One region of the Ensifer sp. GW823-FHT05D09 genome, then DNA from elsewhere that is predicted to be linked to it. Evidence: predicted binding sites of a transcription regulator. Region 1 holds the regulator's gene; each other region holds the start of a gene.
The links. The regulator LexA, encoded in region 1, represses DNA repair genes until DNA is damaged. The targets are predictions, from matches to a motif close to TGTTCNNNNTGTGTTCNG.
Positions count from the first base shown of each region.

Region 2: the regulator LexA is predicted to act here: its motif matches at 7,524-7,541, upstream of AC1Q80_RS21070 (putative DNA modification/repair radical SAM protein).
Region 3: the regulator LexA is predicted to act here: its motif matches at 7,604-7,621, upstream of AC1Q80_RS05495 (sel1 repeat family protein).

Region 1 covers NZ_JBXAIA010000002.1:384,057-393,883, forward strand. Annotated here, with positions in the region: gene AC1Q80_RS07640 (hypothetical protein) at 169-315, opposite strand; gene AC1Q80_RS07645 (hypothetical protein) at 940-1,272, shown strand; gene lexA (transcriptional repressor LexA) at 1,392-2,111, opposite strand; gene AC1Q80_RS07655 (hypothetical protein) at 2,292-2,531, shown strand; gene AC1Q80_RS07660 (hypothetical protein) at 2,580-2,867, opposite strand; gene AC1Q80_RS07665 (hypothetical protein) at 3,342-3,485, opposite strand; gene AC1Q80_RS07670 (DUF4242 domain-containing protein) at 3,665-3,952, opposite strand; gene AC1Q80_RS07675 (hypothetical protein) at 4,269-4,433, opposite strand; tRNA gene AC1Q80_RS07680 (tRNA-Ser) at 4,660-4,749, opposite strand; gene AC1Q80_RS07685 (septal ring lytic transglycosylase RlpA family protein) at 5,027-6,058, shown strand; gene AC1Q80_RS07690 (D-alanyl-D-alanine carboxypeptidase family protein) at 6,119-7,279, shown strand; gene tmk (dTMP kinase) at 7,360-8,040, shown strand; gene AC1Q80_RS07700 (DNA polymerase III subunit delta') at 8,037-9,068, shown strand; gene AC1Q80_RS07705 (pyrophosphohydrolase domain-containing protein) at 9,063-9,368, opposite strand; gene metG (methionine--tRNA ligase) at 9,548-9,827, shown strand, end outside.
Region 2 covers NZ_JBXAIA010000007.1:327,087-336,913, reverse strand. Annotated here, with positions in the region: gene AC1Q80_RS21100 (Rieske 2Fe-2S domain-containing protein) at 1-1,001, opposite strand, end outside; gene catA (catechol 1,2-dioxygenase) at 1,111-2,049, opposite strand; gene catC (muconolactone Delta-isomerase) at 2,124-2,414, opposite strand; gene AC1Q80_RS21085 (muconate/chloromuconate family cycloisomerase) at 2,417-3,607, opposite strand; gene AC1Q80_RS21080 (LysR family transcriptional regulator) at 3,771-4,739, shown strand; gene AC1Q80_RS21075 (UdgX family uracil-DNA binding protein) at 4,822-6,288, opposite strand; gene AC1Q80_RS21070 (putative DNA modification/repair radical SAM protein) at 6,288-7,520, opposite strand; gene msrA (peptide-methionine (S)-S-oxide reductase MsrA) at 7,783-8,289, opposite strand; gene AC1Q80_RS21060 (extracellular solute-binding protein) at 8,542-9,519, opposite strand; gene AC1Q80_RS21055 (ABC transporter permease) at 9,588-9,827, opposite strand, start outside.
Region 3 covers NZ_JBXAIA010000001.1:1,106,646-1,116,472, forward strand. Annotated here, with positions in the region: gene AC1Q80_RS05445 (ABC transporter substrate-binding protein) at 1-312, shown strand, start outside; gene AC1Q80_RS05450 (ABC transporter permease) at 431-1,318, shown strand; gene AC1Q80_RS05455 (DMT family transporter) at 1,389-2,300, opposite strand; gene AC1Q80_RS05460 (Lrp/AsnC family transcriptional regulator) at 2,451-2,918, shown strand; gene AC1Q80_RS05465 (diacylglycerol/lipid kinase family protein) at 3,072-3,983, shown strand; gene AC1Q80_RS05470 (AMP nucleosidase) at 4,188-5,690, opposite strand; gene AC1Q80_RS05475 (YnfA family protein) at 5,767-6,087, opposite strand; gene AC1Q80_RS05480 (hypothetical protein) at 6,181-6,357, opposite strand; gene AC1Q80_RS05485 (hypothetical protein) at 6,371-6,544, opposite strand; gene AC1Q80_RS05490 (DUF2147 domain-containing protein) at 6,935-7,276, opposite strand; gene AC1Q80_RS05495 (sel1 repeat family protein) at 7,871-8,137, shown strand; gene AC1Q80_RS05500 (pyridoxal phosphate-dependent aminotransferase) at 8,204-9,328, opposite strand; gene AC1Q80_RS05505 (PilZ domain-containing protein) at 9,565-9,827, opposite strand, start outside.

The DNA.
Region 1 (9,827 bases):
CATGGCGCGGGGCTCTATGGTCTCAAATTGCCGGTGCAGCAAATTTCAGCCGTTGCTAGCCTAGCCCCACCTGAGCAACCAGTAATCTGGAGGTGGTGACAACGCGACGCGCTGCCGCCGATCAGAAATCAGCCGCTCGTTGCCGCATTGGGAAAATGCGCGGCCTGCTCAATTCTCCTGAACGGAAACGCCGCCCTCGCCAATCTTGATCTCGACACCGGCAGGTTTCGTTTCCTCACGATAAGCATAGACGCCGAGCCCGATGACGGCGACAGCGAGCACGGCGATGACGAGATAGAGGCTATTACGGTTCATTCAGCAGTTCCTCACTTGGTTACGCGAATGGGTAACTAGGCTGCCATCGTCGAAAGGCAACGGTGCGATCGTCGGGTGCGTTGGGCTCAAGGGATCCATGGCTCTGACGAAGATCAGATTCGGTTTCCGTGCGTAGGCAGCGTATCCCTTTTCCCTAGCACCCTTTGTGCCTGACGCGCTGACCCGCGCCCTCGGTGGGCGAGTGACAATCGCTGCAAGTGCGATGCATGATTGAGCCGCCGACTCATTCTAATTTGCTCCTCATGCCGCGACGTCACTCATCTGTGGGCTATCGCCTTTGCAGGCATGCCCGGCTTCGCGGGCTGCCAAGATTCGGGGCACACCTGGCGCAGCAGTGGCGATGTCAGCCTGTTCCTTATTCTCCGCCGATGTCAGTTATTCTTCATGGGTGATCCGACGTGCGCGCGTGCGCTTCACGCGTTTGCGCCGCGAATAGGCATGCGCGGATCTGGCTTGCCGGCGACCTGCCCCGAAATGGTGATTCTGCCCGTATTGTCAGTGCAAAGATTATTGTCTCTAGACGACATCAGGAATGAATATTCCAGCGATGCGACCCGTATAGGTAGCGTCAAACAAAACCGACAATGGAGGAAATGACATAAAATGAAATGTAAGATCGCCCTGACTGCTCTTGCCATATTTGCCGCAACGACGGCCACCGCAAGCGCCGAGGATCTCGTCTTTCAGCTGAAGAACAAGACGAAAGCCGTTCTGACGAACTTCTATACCTCGCCGGTTGGCGTCGATCAGTGGGAAGACGATGTCTTCGGGCGGCAGGTGCTTAATCCGGGCGAGAGCATGGAAATTACCATCGCCGACGGACGCGATGTCTGCAAATACGACATGCGCTTCGAATTCGAGGAAGGCTCCGGTCTCGACACGACCGAAGACATGCAGGACCTCTGTGAGTTGGGCGAGTACTCCATTCACGAATGAAAATTATCGAGCGCGTAAAACGCTCAACCTGACCACTTACGTCTCGCTACCTCTTGGGTGGCGAGACGTTCAAGCACAAGAAGGCCTGTCCAGCAGAAAGACAGCCATCATCATCTGGCTTAGTGATAGCGACGGATCAAGCCAACGAGCTTGCCCTGTATCTTGACGCGGTCCGGGCCGAAGATGCGCGTCTCGTAGGCCGGATTGGCCGCCTCGAGTGCAATCGATGCGCCTTTGCGCCGGAAGCGCTTCAACGTCGCTTCCTCGTCATCGACAAGTGCGACGATGATGTCGCCGGGGTTTGCCGTCGTGGCATTGCGGATGATCACCGTGTCGCCGTCGAAGATGCCGGCCTCGATCATCGAATCACCCTTCACTTCAAGGGCGTAGTGCTCGCCGCTGCCGATCATATCGAGCGGCACGGTAATATCGTGCGTGTTGTTCTGTATTGCCGAGATCGGTACGCCGGCGGCAATGCGGCCCATGACCGGAACCGAGACGGAGCTGTTGTCTGCCACCGGCGGCGCTTTTGCGGTAACCGGGGCAGGGGCGGGAGGTTTGCCGAGACTTCCCTCGATGACGCTTGGTGAAAACCCGCGACGCGGCTGAGCGCTTCCCGCGTAAGCTTCCGGCAGCTTGATGACCTCAAGCGCCCGGGCGCGGTTGGGAAGGCGTCGAATGAAACCGCGTTCCTCGAGCGCCGTAATCAGCCGGTGAATGCCCGACTTCGATGCCAGGTCGAGTGCATCCTTCATCTCGTCGAAGGACGGCGGAACACCGGACTCCTTCATGCGTTCGTGGATGAAAAGAAGCAATTCCTGTTGCTTGCGGGTCAGCATGGCAAGTCGCTCCAGAGGCGTGAAACAAATCAAGAACAGACACTATCTGTTCCATATGTGTTCCGCAAGTGCCTAAAATTCCGTGAATGTTGTATCAATCGTGCGCCTATCCGCTGCCTCGATGCTGGGTATGCCATGCGGAGCTGCCATGCCTCGCGCTTTTTACCGAATGAGGATGCAATGAAAACGCTGATTCGGATCCTGTCGACGATCGTTATCGCAGCGACCGCCGTCCTCGGGTTTCGCTGGTATCAATATGTCGACAACAGGCAGAGCCCGTTCGATGAAGTCGGCATCGCATTGAATGCGATGATGCCGGGGCCGGTCCGCCAGTGGGGTTGTGACCGGTTAAAGTTCACCTTTGGCAAAGGATTGCCACCACGAGGGTGTGCCACGAGCGATGGTAAAGAATGGAAGTAGCGCCGAGATAAGCGGTTGGGACAGCGGGCATGTCGAGGAGAGGGCGTTTCAAGCCGGCTGCGTTGCCGAACAGGCGTCCTCGAACTCCTTCACGGTCTCGGCAGAGTTGTCCTCCGGCAGCACGGCATCTGCCGCGTCGGTCGCCACCGGCGTGTCGCCTTGGTAGACGAATGACTGGATATAATAGGCGATCGAGCCTTTCCAGACATTCCGACCGTCGATCTGCTGGCAGGGGATGGCCGATTCGAAGTCCGTTTGCAGGTCGTCGACCGTGGCCGCGCTAAGGGCGATGTGGGGCGATGCGATAATCGAGGCGATAAGCAAGGCTGCAAGCACGATGGACGTCCGCTAGGTCAGAAGTGGTGCCGATAGATTGGTTAACGATGTGAACCGTGCTTTCGTTCCGGAGTCCAGCAAGCAGGCCGCGTACCCATGCCGTGTTCAACAGTTCTTTGCGAAAGGCGACGATCGCTCTTCAAGCTGTGGCAGCGAAGACACGAAGATTGTTTGGAAGAGCGAGTGTTTCGGGGCGTTTGTTGCTTCTCCGGCATCGGCCCCGAGCGGCATGGCTGGCGGCAGATCGGCCTTGGGGGTCGCGACGGGAGACGACTGGCAAGCGCCGCCGGCAGTGTTTCCTGTGTCTGCGGGAAGGTTCACGCGCCGGTCGGGTGTGCTGCGGAGCCGGCATCATTGCTGGTTTCTTGTCGCGGGACCAGTCGCCCTTGATGTGCGGAGACGTGCACATCCGGTCCGACTGGCCACTGATAAAACCTAAAGGCGTATTTGATTTTCGAGGTTGGAGCGGCTGCCTTACTTTTTGTCTTTCTTGCCCAAAGAGAAGCTGCTGCCTGCAAGCTTCACCTGGGAGCCTTCTGGCGTAACGGCGGCCTTGACGGTCTTGTCCTTCTTGGGCTTTCTAACCTCGCGGTTGCTTCGCACTTGACCTTTTGCCATGTTCGTCTCCTTGGAAAGGCGTGCCGGGGAGCCCATGTGGGCGCCGAATGACCGGCGGACTAGCGTGCATTGATACGGCCGGAAGTCAATGACGGCGCTCGGTGTGCATTGGTTCGGGCGGGCGCCATGGCCTGAAATGAAGTCAATGCTCCGCTGGCGTGATTATAACACCGACTCTGTTATTTGCCGCGCCCCTGAGAGGCTGTCGTGGGCCCAATCACGGCGGCGACCTCGGTGATCTTGTTGGCCGGAAATCCGCCTCGTTCGGCATGTTCGCGAATAACGTCGGCGCTTGGCGCCTCGTGGACGCAGTAGATCTTGTCGCCGGCGACATAGCTGGTGATCCATGTGTAGGGGACGCCGAGATCTGCAACGACTGCGTTGGATTTCGCCGACAGCGCGCAGAGGTCGTCCTGACTAAGCTTGTCGGCTCCGGGTACTTCGCGCTCTATGATGAAGGTGGGCATCGCTCAGTTCCTCAACTGTTGGATGACTACATATGAAGGCGCCCTAATGAAGCGGGAGTCAACGTTTTCGGTTGCCATAAGCTGTTTCACGGCGAATTCGCCGAATGTATCCCGATCCGGTCGAAAGCCGCGTTCCGGCCAGATTTGAAGCAAGCCGCATCAAACGGCCAGAGGATTCACAACCCTCGTCCTATCGAGATTGCTGTGCTGCCGGATCGTGTTTGATAGTCCCAGCGCGACGCTTTCGCACCTTGGCCCAAGAATTGGCGGTCGCACGGACGAGCTGTCGCTCTCCGTGACAAAAAAAGAACGCGCCTCAGTAGCTGAGGCGGAAGCCGCCGGGGCTGGCTGCCGATGGATCTGGTTCCGGCGAAGGCCCTTGCCATTGGGCGTAGGTCGTGTTGGCGTCGCCAGTGCTTGCGCAGCCCGACAGCGTCAGAACAGCAAAAAAAGCGGCTGTCGTCAGATATTTAAGAGGCATGGTTTTCTCCAGTTGTGGGAGATTGCCCAGGCCTCGAAGGGCCGGAATCAGACTTTCACCCAATTCCTTCGGGATGGCAAGCGGACCTGGCGCCCGCCTTCCAAATGCGTGCCTGAATACCAGCGCGACGGCAGCACGTGCGCGCCAAAGGGGCAATCGGAAACCGCTCGAACATTCGCGGTTTCGATCGAGCTCGACGTCGAATGGCAAGAAATGAGACAGTGGATGGCGGAGGAGGTGGGATTCGAACCCACGGTACGCTTTCACGCACGCCGGTTTTCAAGACCGGTGCCTTAAACCGCTCGGCCACTCCTCCGGGCACGGCGTTATTGCGCGAAGGCTTGTTACTTTGCAAGATTTAACATGCGTCGGCGGCAAGATTTTCTGAGCGCGTGAGCTTGTCCATCCGTCTTGGTAACCATTCGTAAACCATAACCGGAGATTTCGGGCGCTCGGCTGTTCGCCGGTTCGCATTTTTGCCTTGTTGCTGTCATGATTAATCGACTGTTCCGTTTCGGGACGCCGAGATTTCCGCTTGGGGGCAAGAGTGGAAGGTTTCGAGTACGGCTTGTTCGAATGATGTTGTGGGACAGATGACATCCAGTAAAAATGCGGCATATCTGATCAAGGGACTGCGCCTTGCGGCGGTTCCCGTGCTTTGCGCAACGCTTGCGGCGTGCGGATCGACGTCCAGTATCAAGAAGAGCAAGCCGAGGAGCAAAGAATACTTTGCTGAGTCGGTTTATGGCGTGAAGGCGAGCCCCCGTGTCGCCACCGGCAAGAACATCCCGAAGGGCGGTGGCCGGTTCCAGGTCGGTAAAGCCTATCAGGTCAAGGGCAAATGGTATCAGCCGAAGGAAGATTTCGGCTACAACAAGACCGGTGTCGCGTCCTGGTATGGTTCGGCTTTCCATGGTCGCCTGACCGCCAATGGCGAGGTCTACGACAAGCTCCATCTTTCGGCGGCCCATCCGACATTCCCGTTGCCGAGCTATGCGCGTGTCACCAACACCGAAAACGGCACCTCCGTCATCGTTCGGGTGAATGATCGCGGCCCCTATGAATATGGCCGGATCATCGACGTATCCTCGAAGACGGCGGATCTGCTCGACATCAAGCAGAAGGGCAGTGCCAAGGTTCGGGTGCAATATGTCGGTCGCGCACCGCTCGAAGGCAACGACATGCCCTACCTCATGGCGTCCTATGTCAAGAAGGGCGACCGTAGCCCGGGCGTCATGCCGGAAGGCCAGATTGCAACAGGCGTGATGGTTGCCTCGAATGAGCCCATGCGCAATCAGCTCGGAACGCTCACCATTCCGTCCAAATCGTCTCTTGATGAAAGCAGCCCGGTGACGGCCCTTGCGGCACCCGTTCCGCAGTTTTCCGCACCGCAGTCGCTGGAAGAATTCGTGATGCTGCCGGAGATCGGGCCGATCCCGCGCGAGCGGCCGGAATACATTCCGATGCCGGACGGCAATATGGCCTATGCGGCCGCTTACGTGGAAGTGCGGGTGAGCGATGCCAAATCGCCGTTTGAAGCGATCATGGTCGAGACCAATCCGCTTACACCCGAATCCATCGTTGCCCATGCCAAGCGTGAAGGCAGAACCGGCTCGATCCGGTAGATCGGGACGTTGTGCCATTCTGACGACGCTGCTATGCCCAATGGGAAGCCGGAGTTTCCCATGCGCTTGAAGATGCTTTCGGTCGTGTTTGGTTGCGCGGCATTGCTTGCGGGGGCTGCCGCGGCTCAGACGCCACCGGTGGCGTTCGACACCAAGGCCAAACAGATCCTGTTGGTGGATGCGGAAACCGGCACCGTCCTGTTCTCCCGCGCCGAGAACGACCCCGTTCCACCCGCCTCGCTTGCGAAGTTGATGACGATGGAAGTCGTCGCCGAGGCGATCGCCAAGGGTGAACTGTCGGCCGAAACTGTCTTCGAGGTTTCGGAACACGCCTGGCGCACCGGCGGCGCACCGTCCGGCACTTCGACGATGTTCGCGGCGTTGAAGTCACGCATCCGCGTGGCCGATCTGCTGCAAGGGGTGGCCGTTCAGCTTGCCAATGATGCCTGCATCATCCTTGGCGAGGGGATGGCCGGCAGTGAGGCTGCCTTTGCCGAAAAGATGACGGCCCGTGCCCGCGTGCTCGGTATGCCGATCGCCACCTTCCGCAACGCAACCGGTCTACCGGATCCGCAGAACCAGATCACCATGAGCGAACTGGTGGCTTTGACCCGTCATCTGCACGAGGCGCACCCCGATCTCTATCGGCTCTACGCGCAGCCTGAGTTCGAGTGGAACAAGATCCTTCAACGCAACAAGAACCCGTTGATTGCGGCCAATGTCGGGGTCGACGGGGTGGCGACGGGGTTTGCGGAAGGCTACGGCTTTTCGCTGGCGGCCTCGATGCAGCGCGGCGATCGCCGTGTCTACCTCGCGATGGGCGGCCTTGAGACCGATAAGGAACGCACCGAGGAAAGCCGAAAGGTGCTCGATTGGGCAATGACGGCGTTTGAAAAGCGGCGGATCTTTGCCGATGGCGAAGCGATCGGTGAAGCCAGCATCTACGGTGGCGCCGCCCCGCATGTGGCGCTTGTCGCCGGCGGGCCGGTCGACGTGCTGCTGCCGGTCAACAACTCGGAACGCCTGACGGCCCGCGTCGTCTACAAGTGGCCGCTGCGCGCTCCCGTCGAAGCGGGGGCCGAAGTCGGCGTCGTGCGACTTTGGAACGGCGAAAAACTGTTGCGCGAGGTGCCCGTCAAGACCGCCGAGGCTGTTGGCCAGGGCACCTTGGCAAGCCGCGCTCTCGACGCACTCCAGGAACTGCTCTTCTTCTGGCTGTAACAAAACCGATCCCAGTGGTTTCATCGTTTGGGCCAATCGGCTAAACAGGGCAAAATTGCATGCCGATATAGGAAAGCACCGTGCCGCTGGCAAAAGGTCTGTTTGTAACATTCGAGGGCGGGGAAGGGGCTGGCAAGTCGACCCAATTGCGCCTGCTCGCCGAATCGCTGCGTTCGCTGGGCCATGAAGTGCTGACAACGCGCGAGCCGGGCGGATCTGTCGGGGCCGAGGCGGTGCGTCACGTGTTGCTTTCGGGGGCTGCCGAAGCCTTTGGCGTGCGGATGGAGGCCATCCTGTTTGCTGCGGCGCGCAGCGATCATGTCGAAGAGGTCATCCGCCCCGCGCTTTCCAGGGGAACGATCGTGCTTTGCGACCGCTTCATGGATTCGTCGCGCGTCTACCAGGGCATCACCGGCAATCTGGAGCCGGCCTTTGTCGAGACGCTTGAGCGGGTAGCGATCAACGGTGTCGTGCCTGATCGAACGGTTATCTTTGATCTGCCGGCGACGATCGGTCTCGACCGTGCCCAGCGCCGCGCCGGCGATGACAGCCCGGACCGGTTTGAAAAGGAAAAGCTGGAGACGCACGAAAAGCGCCGCGAGGCTTTCCTCGATATCGCAAAGTCCGATCCGGACAGATGCCGCATCATCGACGCCACGCAATCCGCCGAGGCGATTGCCGCCGAGGTGCTTGGTCTCCTTGAAAACCTGCTCGCAGACGCCGACATGTCCGAGCCTACATTCACAGGGTCCGCACCATGACGACGGAGACGCCCGGTGTGCTCGAAGGGGCGATTGCCCCGGTCCAGAACGACCGGCTGTTTGGCCATGAGCAGGCGGAAGCGTTTCTGGCGCAGAGCTACCGATCGGGCAAGGGGCACCATGCCATCCTGATCGAAGGACCGGAGGGGATCGGTAAGGCAACGCTTGCGTTTCGCTTCGCCAGCCATATCCTCAATCACCCGGATCCGGCGACCGCGCCTGAAAGTCTTGGGGATCCCGACCCCGCTTCGATCGTCGGCCGGCAGCTGGCCTCGGGCGCATCGCATAATCTCCTCCATCTGACACGGCCGGTCGACGAGAAGACGGGTAGGGTGAAGGGCGCGATCACGGTTGACGAAGTGCGAAGGGCTGGCAAGTTCTTCGCTCAGACATCGGGCACCGGCAATTGGCGCATCGTCATCATAGACCCGGCCGATGATCTAAACCGCAACGCCGCCAACGCCATTCTGAAAATTCTCGAAGAGCCGCCGCGTCGGTCGTTGTTCCTGGTGCTGACGCATGCGCCAGGTAAGCTGCTGCCGACGATCCGTTCGCGTTGCCTGCCGCTACGGCTGAAACCGCTGGAGCCGCCGGCGCTGCGCCATGCGCTCGATCATCTTGGCTTTGATCTCCAGAGCGAGAATGCCGACCGCATTCTGGCCTCGGCCAACGGCAGCGTTGCGGAGGCGCTGAAGCTGATCAACTACGGTGGCCTTGAGATCGCCGCGACCTTTGAGGGGATCCTCCAAGGGCAGGGGCCGGCAGTTCGCAAGGACATGCACAAGCTTGCCGACGTTCTCTCGGCAAAGGACAGCGAAACGATTTTCGACTTCTTCACATCGCTGCTGACCGGGCGGCTCATGCGCGAGGCCCGCGATGCGGCGGTTGCCGGCGATATCATGCGCGCCGAACGCTTCGCCCGGCTTTCGGCCACGACCGGCGAACGTCTCACCGTCAGCGACGCCTATAATCTCGATCGCAAGCAGACCATTCTTTCGTTGCTGGATGACGTCAAGGCAGCATTATAGCTCGATCTCAAACTTCCACTTTCGTTTGATTGCCGCGACGAGATCGAGATCGTGATGATGGGCGAAAAGCAGCACGTGACCCAGCAGATCTGCAGCTTCGTCGGCCATGTCTGCCTGCAAATCGTCCTCTGACTTACCATGCCGTCTGCCGCGGCCGGTGCGCTTGTTCCAGGCCTGGGTCAGTTCGCCGATTTCCTCCTGCATCTTCAGGATAAACCAGTCGGCATCCCGCTCGATGCCGTTGTCCTCGGCGTAGCGGGCAGACGCTGCTTCAAATTGACGTTCAAGACGGCGCAGCATGGCGATTCCTTTATGTTTGTTTCTGTTTTGTTCTATTGTTTCGTTCGCGTCGGCACAAGCAGGCGTGGCGTCCGGCCATTGCTTTCCATGCGGGCTTTTCTCCCATCTCCCGGTTCCTTCCTTGCGGCGTATGCGCTAAGAGCGTCGGTAGCTTCATCCGAGATAGATTGAATCCGCCTATGAGAGACACGTCCCCCTTTTACATCACCACCGCGATTTCCTACCCGAACGGCAAGCCGCATATCGGCCACGCCTATGAGTTGATCGCCACGGATGCAATGGCGCGCTATCAGCGCCTGGACGGACGGGATGTCTTCTTTCTGACGGGCACGGACGAACACGGTCAGAAGATGCAGCAGACGGCGCGCCGCGAAGGGGTGACGCCACAGGAGCTTGCCGATCGGAACTCCTCGGAATTCCAGAAGATGGCGGTGCTCCTCAACGCATCGAATGACGATT
Region 2 (9,827 bases), on a different contig from region 1:
GTCTTGTCGACGCTGATCGGGCGCGTCACACGGATCTGCGTGCTGAACTGGTCCATGAGGAAGACGTTCGGATAGAGGCAGAGATTGCGGGTCTGGTTGACGATGAAATCCGCCTTGTCCTCGCCAACCCGTGCCGCGATCTCGTCCCGCCGGTTGTAGACCGGGCGGACCTCGGGGTTCATGGTGTTGGTCCACAACAGGATATGGCCGTTGTCGAACCCGTAGACCCCTGCGACCGAGCGGCTCCAGCTGTTGGCGTCGACCGCCTTTGTGCCTTCCTCGTTGCGCCGGCCCATGGTGGCGGCGTAGTTCCAGTGCACGGAGCTGACGTGGTAGCCGTCGCAACCGTTCTCCATCTGCAGTTTCCAGTTGCCGTCGTAAATGTAGGACGAATTGCCCCGAAGCACTTCCAGTCCATCAGGTGCCTGGTCGACGATCTGGTCGATGATGACTTTCGTCTCGCCCAGATAGTCTTCCAAGGCTGGAACGTCTTCCTTGAGACTGCCGAACAGGAAGCCACGATAACTTTCGAACCGAGCGACACGCCTCAGGTCATGCGAGCCGTCCTTGCCAAACTGTGGCGGATACTGCGTGGACTTTTCGTCCTTGACCTTCAAGAGCTTGCCGCTGTTGGAAAAGGTCCAGCCGTGGAAGGGACAGGTGAAGCTGCCCTTGTTGCCGTGCTTGCGGCGGCACAGCATCGCGCCGCGATGCGCACAGGCATTGATGACCGCATGCAGTTCGCCGTGTTTGTCGCGCGTGACGACCACCGGCTGACGGCCGATATAGGTCGTGTAGTAGTCGTTGTTGTCGGGGATCTGGCTCTCATGGGCCAGATAGACCCAGTTGCTTTCGAAGATGTGTTTCATCTCCAGCTCGAACAGGTCTTCGTTGGTGAAGATGTCGCGGCGGCAACGGAATATGCCGGCCTCCTTGTCGTCCTGCACGGCGGTGGCGAGCAGATGATTGAGGTCCCGGGCCTTGTCGATGATCGCAGACATGATCTATCTCCCGCAAAGCGCGCACTTGAGGGCGCAGCCTTTGCAACACAGTCGTTTATGACGATGATTGTCGGGGATGGCGGCCCATCCGGGCCGCCGGTTTTGCCGCTCAGGCGGCCGCGCGCTTGCGCTGTTCGTTGACCTGGTTGTCGATGCCGTCGACCAGCGCCGTCAGGTGGATGTCGAACTTGATCTCCGCGAAGGGCCCGGCCAGGCCATTGGCCTTGATGCTGGCCTCGTCGGTCCGTTCGGTGACGGCCGGAACCAGTCCGTCCCTTGTGGCATAGGCGAAATCGTCATCGACCAGCGGATCGCCTTCGATGTTGATCTGCGTCGTCAGCTTGCGGTGATCGCCGGCGCTGATGAACAGGTGGATATGGGCCGGACGCTGGCCATGGCGGCCAAGCGCCGACAACAGCCGTTCGGTCGGGCTGCCGGGTGGTACCCCATAGCCATGCGGCACGATGCTCTGGAACTTGTAACAGCCGTTTTCATCCGCAACGATCGTGCGGCGCATGTTGAACGGCGCCTGCTTTCCCGTCGGGTCGAAGTGGGAATAGAAACCGCGGGTGTCGCAGTGCCAGACTTCGACGGTGGCCCCCGGCAACGGCTTGCCATTGGCGCCGAAGACGGTGCCGTGCATGATCAGGGTGTGGCCGTTTTCGTCGGTGCCATCGTCGAGGCGGGCAAATCCGTGCGACACAGGCGCGCCGGCCACGTAAAGCGGGCCTTCGATGGTGCGTGGGGTCGGATTTTCAATGCCGAGAGCCGCATCGATCGCATCGAGGCGCTCATCGAGGAAATGGTCGAGGCCAAGACCGGGCGAGATCAGCCCGGCCTGGCTGGTGGCGCCGATCTCGTTGAGCCAGGCGATGCCGGTCCAGTATTCATCGGGGGTGATGTCGAGATCGTCGATGGCCTTGAACAGGTCAGACATGATCCGGTGGACGATCTGCTTGACACGCGGGCTGCCGCCGTTGTTGTCGAGGCCGCTCAGAACCTTGAGAAAGTCCTGTGTCTCCGGCCTGTCGAAGATCTGCACGTTCATTTTTTATCCTCCTCTTGGATTGCTCAATAAATTCGCGCCATTCGCGTCCTCCCGGGCGCAGCGCCAAAGATGATCTAGCTATCGTCGTCGCGAACCGACGAGGGATGCCGCACGAGCGGCGTCACCTCGATCTCCATGAACTTGAACAGCGGAAGGCCGGAAAGTATCTCGTGCAGCTCCGCATTGTCCTTCACGTCGAAGACGCTGTAGTTCGCGTATTGGCCGACAATGCGCCAGATATGTCGCCACTTGCCGCTCTTCTGCAGCTCCTGCGAATAGGCCTTTTCCCGGGCGATGATCTCGGCCGCCTCGGCCTGCGGCAGATCGTCTGGAATGTTCACGTTCATGCGCACATGAAAGAGCATATTCAGCCTCCCTGCCCGGCAATGCTGATCGTCTTGCGTAGTCCATCGCGGGTGAAGAAGGCCACGCGCTCGGCATCCAGCTCGATGCCGAGTCCGGGCCCGGATGGCACGGTTAGTTCGAACTCGCTGTAGACGAGCGGTGTCGCCAGAATCTCTTCGGTCAGGAGCAGCGGCCCGAACAGTTCCGTCCCCCATTGGAGGTTGGCAAAGGTCGAGAACACCTGCGCCGACGCTACGGTGCCGACGGCGCCTTCAAGCATCGTGCCGCCATAAAGGCCGATGCCGGCTGCGTCGGCGATCGTCGCCACCCGCTGGGCATTGAAGAGCCCGCCGCTTTGCTCGATCTTGACGGCAAAGACGTCCGCACCACTGACTTTCGCCAGTTCGAAGGCGCTTTCGGCGCCGTGCAGCGATTCATCGGCCATCAGCGCGACGGGAAAGCGACGCACAAGCCGTGCGAGCGCCGCCGCCGAGGCGACCGGCTGTTCGACCAGATCGCAACCGGCGTCGGCCAGCGCGGCCATGCCATAGGCAGCATCCGTCTCGCTCCAGGCCATGTTCACGTCGACCCGCACCGAGGCGCGTTCGCCGAGCGCCCACTTGATCGCCGCAACATGGGCGATGTCCTGGCGCAGCGGTCGTGCTCCGATCTTGAGCTTGAAGATCCTGTGACGGCGCAGGTCGAGCATCTTCTCGGCCTCGGCGATATCGGTCTTCGTATCACCGGATGCCAGCGTCCAGGCGACCGGCAGGCGGCTTCGCAAACGCCCACCCAGCAGCTCGCTGACGGGCAGGCCGAGCCGCTTGCCATGCGCGTCGAGGAGTGCGGTTTCAACCGCACATTTGGCGAAGCGGTTCTCCTTGACCATCTTGCCGATGCGCGCCATCAGCGCCCGAACCGCGGTTGCGTCCTGACCGACCATGACGGGGCGAAAATAGGTATCGACCGCAAGCTTCATGCTTTCCGGGCTTTCGCCGCCATAGGCCAGGCCCGCAATCGTGGTGCCCTCGCCGATGCCGACGATGCCGTCGCTGCAATGGACTTTGACCAGCATCAGGGTCTGGCCGTTCATGGTCGCCACCGAGAGCTTGTGCGGCCGGATGGTCGGCAGATCGACGAGCAGGGTCTCGATGCGCTCCACCAGAGGGAACGCTGCTGCAGTCGGGCCAACGGATGTCAAGGTCGTGTTCATGGGGCGACTTTGCGCCGGGCACGAAGTCCCGTCCAACATCAATTGCGTCTGCTACGATACCTTTCTGGTATCATAGGCGAAAAAATGTCACCCTATCGGCACTTCCCGCGGTGCAGCATATCGTCGACACCAGCGAAATCGGCCTAAGGGGTGCAAGCAAATGATGGATCTCCGCCAGCTTCGCTATTTCGTAGCCGTCGCGCGCGAGCGAAATTTTACCCGCGCGGCCCAAATGCTGCACATCGCCCAACCGCCCCTGAGCCGGCAGATCCAGTTGCTCGAGGAGGACCTTGGCGTCCCCCTCATCATCCGCAAGAGCCGCCCGGTCCGGCTGACCGAGGCAGGGCGTCTTTTCTACGAGCAGGCGCTGCAGGTTCTCGGCCGGGTCGAACAGATGCAGGCGGCAACCCGCCGCATCGGCTTGAACCAGAACAGCGTCGTGTCCATCGGCTTCGTTGCCTCGACCTTGTATGGCGGGCTGCCCTCGCTCGTGCGAAAACTGCGCCAGCACGCCCCGGAAGTGGATATCCAGCTGTTGGAAATGGTCTCCGTCCAGCAGATCCCCGCCCTCAAGGAGGGTCGTATCGACATGGGGTTTGGTCGCCTGCGCCATAGTGATCCGAACGTGGTCGGCACAGTGTTGCGCGAAGAACGCCTAGTCGTCGCCATACCCAAAGATACGCCGCTTGCCGAGGATGCCTCGCCGCTTGCGGTCGCCGCCCTTGCCGGTCAGAAGGTCATCGTCTACCCCAAGGAACCTCGCCCCGGCTATGCCGACCATGTGCTCAACCTGCTGCAGAGCCATGACGCACGCCCGGCCGAGGTCCAGGAAGTGCGGGAGATCCAGACGGCCCTCGGGCTGGTGGCCGCTGAAGCCGGCGTCTGCATCATCCCCTCCTCCGCACGGCAGATGCGGTCTGACGTGCATTACCGTCTGCTTGAGGGAGAGGGCGCAACCTCGCCGGTCATTCTCAGCCACCGCGTCGGCGACAATTCCCGGTACATCGAACTCGTCAAACGGCTGATCGAGGAGATGTACGCGGAAAACCCGCCATGGCTGGATCCGGAATACAACCTTCTTCCCACCCGTGGCTCGACCGGCAGCCCAACGGCGCACCTAGAGAGGTTTTGACAGGCGCAATCCCCTCCTGGCAACCGCGCACGTCAAGCGGCTATCTCGGGCGACCGGTGGCCTCGCGATCATCCGATCGCTTTTATGACCCGGGCGCACCAAACGCAGCGACCGCGGCCAGGTCTTTCTTGAAATGGACCATCTCGACCTCTCGGCGGGCGGCATCCGGAATGCGCAGCAGGAAGGATGGATGAACTGTGACGAACACGGCCGGATCATGGTCTGAGCGCCGTATCGTTCCCCTGACATTGGCAATCTTCGGGCGCTCTCCGGTGAGCGCGAACAGCGCTGTCGCCCCCATCGCCACGACCAGCCTCGGTTTGACCAGTGCCAGTTCGAGGTCGAGCCACCACCTGCAATGTTCCACCTCGCCAGCATCGGGCCTTTGGTGCAGGCGCCGCTTGCCACGCATCTCGTATTTGAAATGTTTGACGGCATTGGTGACATAAAGGGAACGGCGATCGAGCCCGGCTTCGTGGGCCACCGCGTCAAAAAGCTTGCCGGCCGGTCCGACAAACGGTCGTCCGGCGAGATCCTCCAGGTCTCCGGGCTGCTCGCCGACGATCATGATTGGGGCATCGGCCGGCCCTTCTCCGAACACCGCCTGCGTGGCGCTGCAATGGAGTGGGCACCGAGTGCAGCGGGACGCCTCGGCACGAAGTTCCTCCAATGTCCCGGGCACCGGCGGCCCTTCTTCCCGCACTTTTGCTGCGGCCTCAATTCGCGCATGAAAGGCTGGCGGGTCTCGTGCCATTCGCTCGCCCATGGCAACGACGCTCGCCTCAGCACCTGCGATCATCGCGGGAATAAGCGAGGCCTCCGGAAGGTTTTTCCAGTACTTCTTCGGCATTTCCGCCTGCATCGCCTTCACCTTCAGTCGGGCGGGATTGAAGATGCTGGAAAAATAGGTGCGCCAGAGTTCTTCGGTGTCGTCCGACAACGCGGTCTTTTGGCCCGGGGTTGACGACACCTCCAGCAGCTTGCCGTCCCAAGCGGCGATGCCGCGCGGGGTTGCGATCATCCAATCCATGTCGAAGAACCGCCTGTGAAAGAACGGCGCGACCCGAGCGACGATGTAGTGATCCGGCTCGAACCACGCGACGAAACGACGACGGCCTGCGTCTCCACTCGGGCCGACCTCCTTGAAACGAACAAAGGCCGTCATCTTGTGACTGTCGCGCCGGACCGATTTGGCCAATCCGTGCAGCGCTGTGACGTCGCCATCCGTCGCGTTACCCAACAGGTCGCGATCCCGTTGCAGTCGATGGAGAACCCGGTAGAGAACGCCGAACCGAACCGGATCGGCATGACAGATGGCGGTGGCCGCAAGGTCGAGGAACAGCCTGGGCACCGTCAACGCCGGTGAGGCATGCTCCAACGGCACTTGCTTCTCCGGATCACCTCGCTCCCGATCAAACAGATCGGCGCTTGCATCGGCCTCTTGACGCCATTCAACCGCCTCCGGCGGCACGCCCGCAAGCAGCAGCCTGCGCGCCGCATCGCGCCATTCGCCGAGCTCACCTCGTCCTTCCAGGGCAACGACCCGCATCAAAACAGATCCAGCTGTTCGGGCTTGGGCTCGAACATCGAGCGTAAATCCGATCGGTCGATCAACTTGTGCGGCGTCCAGCCCTCCGTCGACAGGAATGACCGCACCTTCTTGACCGAGATGTGCAGCCGGGCAAGATCCTCCAACCTCAGACGACGCAAACGACGTGCCGAAAGAATGGCCCTGACGGCCTTCGTGCCAAGGCCGGGAACGCGCAAAAGCGCTTCTCTCGACGCGGAATTGACGTCGAGCGGGAAAAAATGCCGATTGACCAGCGCCCAGGAAAGCTTGGGGTCAAGCTTGAGATCAAGCATGCCATCCGGCTGGTTGGCGGTGATTTCATCGATGTCGAACCCATAGAAGCGATAGAGCCAGTCCGCCTGATAAAGCCTGTGCTCGCGCATCATCGGCGGCTTGATCAGCGGCAGCTTGCGGGATGCATCGGGAATGGGACTGAAGGCCGAATAATACACCCGGCGCAGTCCATAACTGCCGTAGAGCCTGGCGCTCGTGGCGAGGACCACGCGGTCATTCGCCTGGTCGGCTCCGACGATCATCTGGGTGCTTTGACCCGCCGGCACGAAGCGCTTCCTTCGCTTGGTCTGCAGTGTCGCGTCATTGGCCTCATCGATCTTCAGCCGCAACTCCCCCATCGATCTGCGGATGTGAGCCGGCCGCTTTTCCGGCGCGTAGGCCGCAAGACCCGCGTCTGTCGGAAGTTCGATGTTGATGGAAAGCCGGTCGGCATAGAGGCCGGCTTGCTCGACCAGCAGCGGCGATGCCTCGGGGATGGATTTCAGATGAATGTATCCGGAGAAATTGTGGTCAACGCGCAAAGCCCGGGCGATGCGGACCATCTCTTCCATCGTGTAATCCGATGACCGAATGATACCGGACGAGAGAAACAGCCCTTCGATATAATTGCGCCGGTAGAATTCCATCGTCAGCCAGACGACTTCTTCCGCCGTGAACCTCGCACGCTCGACATTGCTTGACGAGCGATTGATGCAATAGGCGCAGTCATAGATGCAGAAATTCGTCAGCAGTATCTTGAGGAGCGAAATGCATCTGCCATCGGGAGCATAGGCATGACAAATGCCGGAGCCTTCCGTCGACCCCAACCCGCCGGTATCCGCCGAGCTTCGCTTGACGGTTCCACTCGAAGCGCACGAGGCGTCGTACTTTGCCGCATCCGAGAGGATTGCGAGCCGTTCTTTGAGTGATTTCTTCATATTTGTTCACTATATGTTCCATTCGTGCTTGCGTCAACATCGACGTGCTTCATGCCGGTTCGTGCCCGGCGTCGCGATTTGCTGACTGTGGAAGACCGTGCCGGCAACGGGCCGGGTGATGCCGATGACACCGTCGAGCGAGGCGGTTGGACCCGCGTGTCCCCGGTCGGCCACCCTGGGCATCGCTCAGAAACGGCAAAGGCGCTCCAGCTTCGAGCCGGGGCGCCACAATGATCTCTACCGCAAATGGTCGGGCTGCAGCCTAGGCGGCCGCCTCCCGCTTGGGCAGCACCCAATTCGCCCGCGGAAAATGGCAGGTGTAGCCGTTGGGATAGCGCTTCAGGTAGTCCTGGTGTTCCGGCTCCGCTTCCCAGAAAGCGCTGGCCGGCTCGACCGCCGTCACGGTTTTTCCTGGCCAAAGGCCCGACGCATCCACATCCGCAATGGTATCTTCGGCTATTCGCCGCTGCTCATCCCCAAGAACGTAAATCGCCGATCGGTAGGAGGTACCGATATCGTTGCCCTGCCGGTCGAGCGTGGTCGGGTCGTGAATCTGGAAGAAGTACTCCAGAATCCGGCGATAGCTGATCATCTCGGGATTGAAAACGATCTCGATGGCTTCGGCGTGTGTGCCATGGTTGCGATAGGTGGCATTGGCCACATCGCCGCCGGTATAGCCCACGCGGGTCTCGATGACGCCGGGCAGCGCGCGGATCAGATCCTGCATGCCCCAGAAGCAGCCACCAGCCAAAACAGCTTTCTCGGTCATTTGTTATGTCTCCACTTGCTTGAGATCGGCACCATAGCGCTTGGCGTTCATTTCGCCGAGCGGAATGAACCGCAGTGCCGCGGAGTTGATCCAGGAACGCAGCCCGACACAGGCAAAGACGTCAGACCCGGCGCAAGGAAGGTCAAGGGATGGTGGCGTGCGGGCGGGAGAGTTGCCCGCACACCACCCCACGCTGCAAGGAAGCCGCATTGAGGCGTGAGCCCGAGGCGGCTTCCTTGCACGGCAGGATCGTTACTTGCTCGAACCGGCCTTCGGCAGAGCGGCCCATTCCGCGAGGAATGTGTCGCGGCTGCGGGCGGCCTCTTCCTCGTCGATCTTGAAGACCTTGATCGAGGCGAGTTCCGGCAGCTTCACGAAGTCGGAAACCTGGATGTCCGTGCGGCTCGGACGGCGAAAGGCGACCTTCAGTAACTCGATCTGCGCTTCCTTGGAAAGCAGCGTATCAATTGTCTTCTTGGCATTGTCGCCAGCCGGTGCGCCTTTGACGAGCGCAGCGAATTCCGGCGTCGTGAAGGTGCCGGAGGAGGGGTAGACGATGCTGATCTCCGTCTGGCCGCCGTCGACATAGCTGTAGCTGTTCGTCTCGAAGGTGATGCCGACGGCATATTCGCCCATGGCCACGCCCTTCGGCACGGCCGAAGACGAACTGCTGACGACGAGATTGGCAACCAGCGCCTTGTAGGTCGCTTCATCGAGCAGCTTCGACAGGCCCCAGACGATCGTGTAGCCGGTCGAGCTGTTGGCCGGATCGGGCAGGACGATACGACCCTTCCAGGACGGATCGGCCAGGTCCTTCCAGTCGGCCGGCGCCGCGGAACCGTTCAGCTGGTCGGTGTTGACCATCACGGTGACGACATGGACGTTGGCGGGCTGGAAGTAATCTTCGGGAACACGCAGGTCCGCAGGCATGGCGGCCAGTTCCGGCGAGGTGTAGGGTTCAAGCACATCCTTGAAAGCGCCCATCGTGTTGGCCGAGGACGACCAGAAGACGTCGCCCTGGGGGGCGGCCTTCTCCGCCTCGATGCGGCGCAGCAAAACACCGCTGCCACCGGTAATGATGCCGGTCGTCAGCCCGGCCTTCTCCTTGATGACGGCCTGCACGGCCTCTACGGCCGGGACCGGGTTGGTGGTGTAGATCACGGGATCGGCAGCGGCGGCGCCTGCTGCGGCAAAGCCGGCGAGAAGCATGGTCGTTGCGGCAAGTTTCATGATGGCAGTTCCTCCTGGTTGGTCTGAGATCGGCCGCGTCCCTCACGCGGCCGGATGGTCGTTGATCTTCACTTCGAGCCGAACAGGTCCACCTTGAACACGGTCGTGGCGATCACGACCGGCAGCAGGATCACGGCAACCAGCACCAGGCCATAGGCCGAGGCATAGGCCATCAAGCCCGAGTCGATCAGCCGGAAGATCTGGATCGGCAGGGTTTCGCGGCCGCCGGAATAGACAAGCAGCGAAGCCGAGAGTTCGGAGACGGTGGTCGTCCAGGTCAGGATCGCGGCCGAGGCGACGGCAGGCAG
Region 3 (9,827 bases), on a different contig from region 1:
GAGGCTGATGCTGCGGAATGGAAACGCTGCAACACGGTTGCCGATTGCCCGGATCCGAAGAAGAACGACTGGCCGAAGGACAAGGTCCAGACGCTGGTAACCAAGACCTTTGCCGATCGCGCCGGTCCGGCCATGGACTACTTGAACAAGCGCGCCTGGACCAACGACACCGTCAACAAGCTGATGGCCTGGATGACCGACAACCAGGCAAGCGGCGAGGAAGGTGCAAAGCACTTCCTCCAGGAAAACCCTGATATCTGGACCACCTGGGTCTCCCCTGACATTGCCGAGAAGGTCAAGGCCGCGCTTTGATTGCCATCGACTGATGAAATCGGGCGGCGCACTGTTCCGTGCGCCGCCCTTTGGTTGATGGTTGGTGGACGCAAAACAAAAACAAGGTCGCCACCGTGGAAGAGTGAAGGGGAATGAAATGGAATGGTTGACCCAATTTCCACATATGGATGACGACCGCCTGCGGGCATTGAAAAAGGCGATCGACGAGGGGTTTCGCACCTTCACGCGCGCCTATGGCGACGGCATTGAAGCGTTCTTCGAGCCGTTACAGTTCTTTCTGATCCAGTCGGAGCGCTTCATGACGCGCACGCCCTGGCCGATCATCATCCTGCTGATTGCTGCTCTCGCCTGGTTTGCCAGCCGGAACTGGAAGATCGTCGCCGGCTGCATCGGCACACTGCTGCTCATCGGCTATTTCGACATGTGGGACGATACGATGAAGACGATCTCGATGATCTTCGTCTGTACCGTGCTGTCGATCGCCATCGGCATACCGCTCGGCATCGTCATGTCGCGCTCTGACCGCGTCCAGAATGTGGTCAATCCGATCCTCGACGTGATGCAGACCATGCCGAGCTTCGTCTATCTGATCCCGGTGGTCATGCTGCTCGGCATCGGAAAGGTGCCGGGGCTGATTGCCGTTGTGATCTACGCGATCCCGCCGATGATCCGGTTGACCAACCTCGGCATCCGCCTCGTCGACAAGGATGTGCTGGAGGCGGCCGACGCGTTCGGCTCTTCCGGCTGGCAGAAACTGAAGAACGTGCAGATGCCGCTGGCATTGCCGACAATCATGGCCGGCATCAACCAGACGATCATGATGGCTCTGGCCATGGTGGTCATCGCTTCGATGATCGGGGTTCAGGGGCTTGGGCAGCCGGTGCTGAAGGCGATCGCCAACCAGTATTTCACGCTCGGCATCTTCAATGGCCTGGCCATCGTCGGCATCGCCATCATCTTCGACCGCGTCAGCCAGGCCTACGGCCACCGGCTTCAGAAGCATCGCGAGATCGTTCACGGCTGAAAAATGACGGCGCCAACAAACAAAATGGCCCGGAAGCTGTCGCTTCCGGGCCATTTTTCGTTCCGACCCTTTACGGCTTGCGCGGTGAAAGGATGCCGGTCGAGAGCGCGACGCCGGCTGCCGTGATGATCGCGGCAACGATCTCGAATGGGCCGATCTCTTCGCCGAGAAGGACGGCACCGCCGATCATCGCCAACACCGGCGTCAGTGCCGTGAACGCGGCGGCCTGGGTTCCGCCGAGGCTGCGGACCGCGACACCATAGGCAACCATGGCGACGAGGCCCGAGAGAAGGCCCTGGCTGGTGATCTGCAAGGCGATCTCCTTCAATGGAACGCTGACAAGCGTGCTGCCGAAGATGCCGGCAAGCAGCAGGTGGATCAGGAACGACCAGACCGCAATCAGTGCGCTGCCTTCGAGCGGGCTGAGGCCGGAGCGCCGGAAGGCGTGGGTGTAGATTGCCCAGAGCGTGGCTGCCGCCGGAAGCAGCGCGTAGCCGGCCCAGCCGGTGCCGGTGGTGCCGGCAAGGCTGCGGGCAAGCAGGAGGGCGACGCCGGCGACGATCGCGGCAAAACCGGCGATACGCATGCGGTCGGGCCGCTCACCGAAAACGGTAATGCCGATCAGTGCCGTTGCCAGCGGCATCGAGCCCCCGAGCAGCACGCCGACCGAAGATGCGGGTGTGGCATGAATGGCAAAGGCTGCGACCTGGAAGAACAGCGCGCCGGAGCCCGCGACCATCAGGATGAGCAGGAGCGCCGGCAGCTTGGCCGGTAGCAACCCGGTCTTCAGCCACACCGGTGTGAGGACCAGTGCTGGAATGCCGTAGCGGATAAGGCCAAGGTCTATCGTGCCGAGCGCGGTGCCGGCGGTGTGTCGTGTCGCAAGAATCCACCCGGCCCAGATCAGCACGGTGATGAAGGCGCCGGCATAGCCGGTGGCGACGGGTGCGGTGGTGCCGCGATCGAGTGTGAGCGCAACCATCTGATTTTCCTTCCCGAATTGGATGCCCGTCGTTATCGGGGCTGGGAAGAAGATTACTGCCAATGGGCAAGGCATGTCCTTGCGATTTATGCTCGGAATAGCCTATGGTGCGCAATCATGTGCCAAAATGGCCTCATTGGAATGTCAGCTATGCCAAATCTGGATAAATTCGACCTCGCGATTCTCAAGATCCTACAGGAGGATGCGCGGGCAACGAACGTGGAGATTGCCGAACGTGTCAATCTGTCGCCGTCTCCTTGCCTGCGGCGCATCCGAAATCTGGAGAAATCTGGCATCCTGCGTGGCTATCGGGCTGACATCGACCGCAAGGAGGTGGGGCTTGGGCTGACCGTTTTCGTGGAGATCAAGGTCGGCCAGCACAGCCGCGAGAATGCCCAGCGTCAGCAGGAGGCACTGCTTGCCATTCCCGAGGTCGTGTCCTGCTTCCTGATTTCAGGAAATGCCGATTTCCTGGCCGAAGTCGTCGTCGAGGACCTGTCGGCCTATGAGACCTTGCTGACGGAGACGTTGCTGGCGATGCCCGGCGTGACGGACATTCGCTCCAATTTCGCCATCCGCTCGATCAAGACGGGCGGCCCGCTGAAGCTGCCGGAGTAGGACTGAAAGCAGGTCGGCGATAGCGAAATCGGGTTCCCATCTCCCGCAGGCGGCAGGTTAAGTTTTTGTAAGGCACTGGAAACGGCGCCGATTGCGCTTATCTCATCGCGGTGACCGCCCTCGTGTCACGGCAATGGAGCCAGTAAGCCTTTCATGAAAATCAAAGCGATCTTCAATCGGGACGGTGGAACCTTCCGAACGACGGACATGACGGCCTATGGCAGTAAGGTTGAGGCGATCTTTCGCGACGCCGGCCACCAGATCGAGATCGCGACCGTCTCGGGTGCCGAGATGCAGCAGGCACTCGAAAAGACCTGCAGGCGCGACGATCTCGACGCGATCGTCGCTGGTGGCGGCGATGGCACGATTTCGGCAGCCGCCGGTGTAGCCTGGAAAACCGGCATGCCGCTTGGCGTTGTCCCGGCCGGGACGATGAACCTTTTTGCGCGGACACTGAAATTGCCGCTCGATATCTGGAAGGCGCCGGAGGTTCTGGCGCAGGGCACCATCATCGATGGCGACATCGGCAGCGCCGACGGCCGCGCCTTCGTGCACCAGTTTTCGATGGGGCTGCACGCGCGCATGGTGCGCTACCGTGAGTCGTTCAGCTTTCGATCGCGGCTGGGCAAGATTACGGCCAGCACGCGCGCTGCCGTCGGGGTCATCCTCAATCCGCCGGATTTCGAGATCGAGTTCGACGTGGATGGCCATCATGAAAGCCGCCATGTCTCGGCGGTGTCCGTGTCGAACAATCCGTTCGGGCGCGATACGCTGATGTATGCGGACGATGTGACGGCCGGCCACCTCGGTTTCTACACTGCGCCGCCGCTCAGCCCGCCCGGCGTTGCCAAGCTGGCGCTCGACGTGCTGCGTGGCAAGTTTCGCGACAATCCCGTGATTACGGAAATGAGCGGCCATGCGCTGGACCTGCATTTCCCCAAGGTTGATCGGAAGATCAACTGCGTGATCGATGGCGAACTTCTGCCGATGGGGCGGGACGTCGCTCTAAGGATCCATCCGGGCGAACTGAAATTGCTCGTCGGTGCCGATAGGCCTGGTTCTTAACCCCGGGGCGGTCCGTGACCCCGGGGCCAATCGATCGCTCCGGGGCTCGGCCACGCGCCTGAGGCAGCCGATGCTGTCGTCGTGGTCGTCCTTGCCGTATGGCGCAGGACCAATTGGCTGGCGCCAACTTCCATTTGCCATGCATCGCATCCGCTGTCGCGGACACGGTGCGACTGTGGAGAGAGCCGGAAGGGTCGTTACCGATTATTGGAACGACGTCTCGTAAAAGCTTCTGAGCTTGCGGGAATGCAGCTTTTCGGGCGGCATCGAAGCCAGCTTCTGCAGAGCCAGAATACCGATCTTCAGATGTTGGCTGACCTGCGTCCGATAGAAGGTCGTGGCCATTCCCGGAAGCTTGAGCTCGCCGTGCAGCGGTTTGTCGGAAACGCAAAGCAGCGTGCCATAGGGTACCCGGAAGCGGAAGCCGTTGGCCGCGATCGTCGCCGATTCCATGTCGAGCGCGATGGCGCGCGCCTGCGACAGGCGCTTGACCGGTCCGCGCTGGTCGCGCAGTTCCCAGTTGCGATTGTCGATGGTGGCGACGGTGCCGGTGCGCATGATCTGCTTGAGATCATAGTCGCGGTAGCCGGTGACTTCGGCGACAGCGTCCTGCAGCGCCACCTGAACCTCGGCAAGTGCCGGCAGTGGGATCCAGACCGGCAGGTCGTCGTCCAGCACATGGTCTTCGCGCATGTAGGCATGGGCAAGCACATAATCGCCGAGGCGCTGGCTGTTCCTGAGACCGGCGCAATGCCCGAGCATCAGCCAGACGTGCGGGCGCAGCACGGCGATATGGTCCGTGATCGTCTTGGCGTTGGACGGGCCGACGCCGATATTGACCATGGTGATGCCGCCATGGCCCTTCTTCTTCAGATGGTAGGCGGGCATCTGCGGCAGGCGGGCGAGCGTATAATCCGTTTCGGGCTTGTCGGCGCCGGCGGGCGTTATGATGTTGCCGGGTTCGACGAAGGCCGTGTAGCCATTGCCGCCTTCCGCCATCTGCTGGCGTGCCCAGGCGCAGAACTCGTCGATATAGAACTGGTAGTTGGTGAACAGCACGAAGTTCTGGAAATGCGTCGCGCTCGTGGCCGTGTAGTGGCTGAGGCGGGCCAGAGAATAGTCGATGCGCTGGGCTGTAAACGGTGCCAGCGGCGAGGGTTCGCCCGGGCCCGGTTCATAGGAGCCGTTTGCGATCTCGTCGTCAGTCGTCGTCAGGTCCGGCGCGTCGAACAGGTCGCGCAGCGGAATATCGATGGAATCGCCGGCCGATGCTTCGACGTGCGCGCCTTCCCCAAACGCAAAATGCAGCGGGATCGGGGTCGAGGATTCCGACACGGTGACGCCGAGGCCGTGATTGCGCATCAGGTGCCCCAACTGTTCCTTCAGATAGTGCCGGAACAGTTTCGGTCGCGTGATCGTCGTGGTGTAAACGCCCGGTGCGCTGACATATCCGTATGACAGGCGGGAATCGACATGGCCGAAGCTGCTGGTTTCGATGCTGACCTGCGGGTAGCAGGCGCGATAGCGCGTCATCGGAACGCCGTTCTTGCCCAGCCCCTCGAAAGCCTCTGTGAGGAACCGGGTATTGCGATCGTAAAGTGCCTCCAGGCAATCGACCGCGGCCGCCGGATCTTCGAAGAACTGTGGCTCGAACGGGTCGGGTGTGGAGACGGAAAGGACGGAGTGTGAAGAGATTCGCTTGTTCATGTCGCATTATAGGCTGCGGCTTCTGACAAGCAAACGACAAGATGCGGCATGCACAACCGCACCGACCAGAACAACTCTAGCGCGGTCCGGCGAGAATGATGACGCTGCCGACGAGGGCGACGGTCATTCCGGCCAGATCCCAGCGATCGGGCTTGATGCCTTCGGCGAGCCACAGCCATAGAAGCGACGCGGCGATATAGACCCCGCCATAGGCGGCATAGGCGCGGCCGGCCGCCTCGCTGTCGATCAAGGTCAGCAGCCAGGCAAACAGCGCCAGCGACGCCACGCCCGGGATCAGCCACCAGATCGGCCTGTCGAGTTTCAGCCAGGCCCAAAAGGCGAAGCATCCGGCAATCTCGGCAAGGGCAGCAAGCGAATAGACGGCATAGGCTGGCATGGATGGCGGATCCTTTCACGCGTGAAAGGACAGGAAGGCGTTTGGCGATGCAAGAGAGGAAGGCAAAATAAAAGGCGCTGGTGGCGCCTTCGGTCAGCTCATGGATTGGCGCTGCAGCGTCACGAAGAGAACGAGGCCGGCGCCCTGCTTGCCGATGCCGAGGCCGTTGGCCTTGCTATAGGCGAGCGCCCCAACCGGCGCCATCAGCAGGCTGGCAAGTGCAAGAACACGCAGCGAGAGAAAGGCGGAGGTGGAAAGGGCGGCCAGCATGTCGGTCTCTCCGTTAGAGCTTGGCTTGGCAGTATTGCGCCGTATGTGCGGTGCAATCGGTCAGCGAGCCGAGATAGGTGTTGGTGCGGCGACGTTCGGTGTCTGCACTGACTGCGGCGGCAAGGGTCATCGCGAAAACAACCATCAGAAGGCTGATAATGGTGAGGCGCCGAGCAAGAATGTCCATGGTTCTGTCCGTTGGTCTGGAGGCGGTTCAAATCGATTGAGTGGGTTTTCGCACAACCAAACTGAACTCTTGCTGATATCGCCGTTCATCTGGCGTTCATCTTGCGATTGATGTCGCCGTCATTCTCGCGGGTAGGGCGCGGCAAACGCGGTAATCAGGCAGTGGGTGGTGTTGGGTTGACGGCTCGATGGGCCCGTCCTTGCAAAAACAAAACCCGCCGAAAATCTCGGCGGGCTTGTCGATGATCGGAGGGCATCTGAGGGGCACCCATTTTGGAAGGATCGTTCCTGGAGTATCCCGCCCTTCAATAGATACACCGAAGGCCGATCGGGTGCTCTGGAATTCAAGTACCGGAGCGTGCTTTGTGCGCCCTTCTGAAGGCCCGGCGGTCTAGAGGCGCGACCAGGTCTGCGTTTTGCAGAGAACCTTGAGCACGCATCCCTTCATCTTTAGCGAGTTGCCGTCGACCGCACCGGAACCGCTATAGGTCTTGTCGGTTTCCGGATCGGTGATTTCCCCGGAATAGTTGCCGCCCGTGCCGGTCAGGTTGCCGATCCGCTTGCCGACGAATTTGCCGGTCTTCAACGTGACGCAGTAGGCGCCGCCGCAAGGGGCGATTTCGGCCGTCGCGCCGGTTGCGGTCTTCCAGTTGCCGACGATCGGTTCGGCGGCAGCAGCCGTTCCGGCAACGCCGACAGCGAGAGCCGCTGTGATGATCAAGGTACGTATCATTCATTCCTCCAGATAGAAGTCGCCGGCGCGGTCCGCTTCGCCGGCATCTCTGCAGATATCCTCGTTTGAAAGGCAGTCTCCTCACCGCCGCGGGCAAGATAGCTTACGCGTACGTAAAGGTAAACTGGCTTGAACGCACCCGTTTATGCTTTTTCTTTGCCGGTTTCCGGCGGAGAAAAATCGAGGAAACACAGCATCTGCGGTTTAGGTCCTTTTTTCGTGGTTACCATTTGGTTGAAATCGGCGGTTGAATATTTCGTAAATTTTTATGCGAAAGCGCCGAATTTCCGGCCTTTCGATGTTTAACAAAAACTCAAGTTTACCAAGTGTTTGAACTTTGTTTGTCTCAAATTAATCATGCATTTTAAGCGCGTATTGAAGGCGGTGCCGCATAGTAAGACCCATAAGACGAGCGGAGAAATTCACCCCGCCAATCAACCGAAGATGACGCTGCAAAAGACGGCGCGGTTCGGAAAGGCCCGCAAAGAGGCTCGGTCGAACAGGGACCAAAAACAAATGCTGATCTGTAGCATGGTCCGCCTCTAAAGGGCGGGCCGCTTCGGAAAACCAACCAGGCAAAACAGGGACAAGACAATGGCACGCTTTGATATGCAGGTTGCTTCGAATACCGCGATGGGTGGTGAAAACCAGGCGGACGTCTTCTGCGAGATGGGGCTGGCCTATGCCACCGGTCGCGGTCGTCCGGTCGATCTGGTGGCCGCCCACAAATGGCTGAATATCGCCGCGATCAAGGGCTGCGACCGCGCCGTCGATTTGCGCGCTGACCTTTCGATGACCATGAGCAAGGCCGATCTGGCGGCCGCTCTTCGCGCCGCCCGCGAATGGATGACGGTTCACTGAGAAACAGGCGGGGCTCGCGCTCCCGTCCAGCGGCGCCCGCGAGCGGGCAGGCGCCGGATATATGACCTACTGGCCGCCAGCCAGTTTCGCCATAACGTTGGGCAAGGCTGCTTCCAGCAAATCCATCTCCGCTTGCGGGCCGGTGCTGACGCGAATGCAGCGGTTGAGCGGAGCGACGCCGGGCATGCGGATGAAGATGCCGTGGTCGCTCATCAGCGTATCGACGATCGCGCGCGCATAGACCGCGTCGCGCCCACAATCGATCGCAACGAAATTGGTGGCCGATACGAGCGGCGACATGCCGTTGTGTCTGGCGATCTCAGCGATGCGTTCGCGCGAACCCGCAATCCGCGCCGTGACCGTTGCCAGATAATCCTGATCCGCGAGTGCCGCGACTGCTGCTGCGACGCCGATCCTGTTCATCCCGAAATGATTGCGGATCTTGTCGAACGCCTGGGCGGTCCCGGGCGTGGTGATGACGTAACCGACCCGCGAGCCCGCAAGCCCATAGGCTTTCGAGAAAGTCCGGGTTCTCACGACATTGGGCATGTCGATGAACGCGTCGGTCGCCGGCAGGGCTTCCGCCGGCGCAGTCTCGCAATAGGCCTCATCCAGAATGAACAGCGTGGTTTCCGGCAACGCCTTGGCGAATTCGACGATACGCTCGGCCCCCCACCAGCTTCCCATCGGGTTATCAGGGTTGGCGAAGTAGACGAGCGGGGCGTTCTCCTTTTTGACCGCAGCAAGCAAGCCGTCTAGATCCTCGCGATCGCCGACATAGGGCACCGTCACCAGCCGTCCACCATGCCCGACGACGTGGTAGTTGAACGTCGGATAGGCGCCGAACGAGGTGACGACCGGCATGCCAGGTTCGATCACAAGCCGCACGATCTGGCCAAGCAGCCCGTCGATGCCTTCGCCGATCGCAATGTTGGCGGCCGAGACACCAATTCGAGTGGCCAGCGCCTGCTTCAGATCATGGTTTTCCGGGTCCGCATATTTCCACGTTCCGGTCGCCGCCTCCCGCATCGCCTGCACGACGCTTTCGGCAGGCCCGAAGCCGCTTTCGTTTGCACCGATGCGGGCCGCGATAGCGCGTCCGCGCTGGCGCTCGATGGCCTCGGGTCCGACAAACGGAATGGTGGAGGGCAGGGATTGGATGAGTGGCGTGAAACGAGTAAAGGCGGACATGCTGGATATAGGGCCCCGTTCGAACAAAGTTCGCGGAACTTACTGCATAATTCCCTAAATCGGAATCGATTTGAGGGCAAAACGATGCCGCGATTCAAAGTGTTGCAGCAACGTTTGCCCGCCTAAGCGGACACGCAGCCCTGCAACGAATGCTTTGGTGATGCGGAACAGCCTTGATGAGAAAATGGCGACGCGGATTGTAGCGCTTCGACGGGCGAGAGCCAGCAGGGCAAGACCTAGCGGCGCTTGGGTGCTTTGGCGTTCTGGCCGGTAAAGAATTCCTGCCGGATGATCTCGCGCAGCAGGGTCTGTTCGATCGGCTTGATGAACTGCACGCCGATGCGCTCGCCGTTGCGATAGACCTCGGCGCAGCCGATGCGAAGCGACGTGCCGATGATGTGGAGATAATAGTGCTGCGGCAATCCGATCGTGGTCTGCACGGCAAAGCTCGCGCCGCCACGCGAGATGTCTATCATCCGACAGGTGCGGACCGACACGC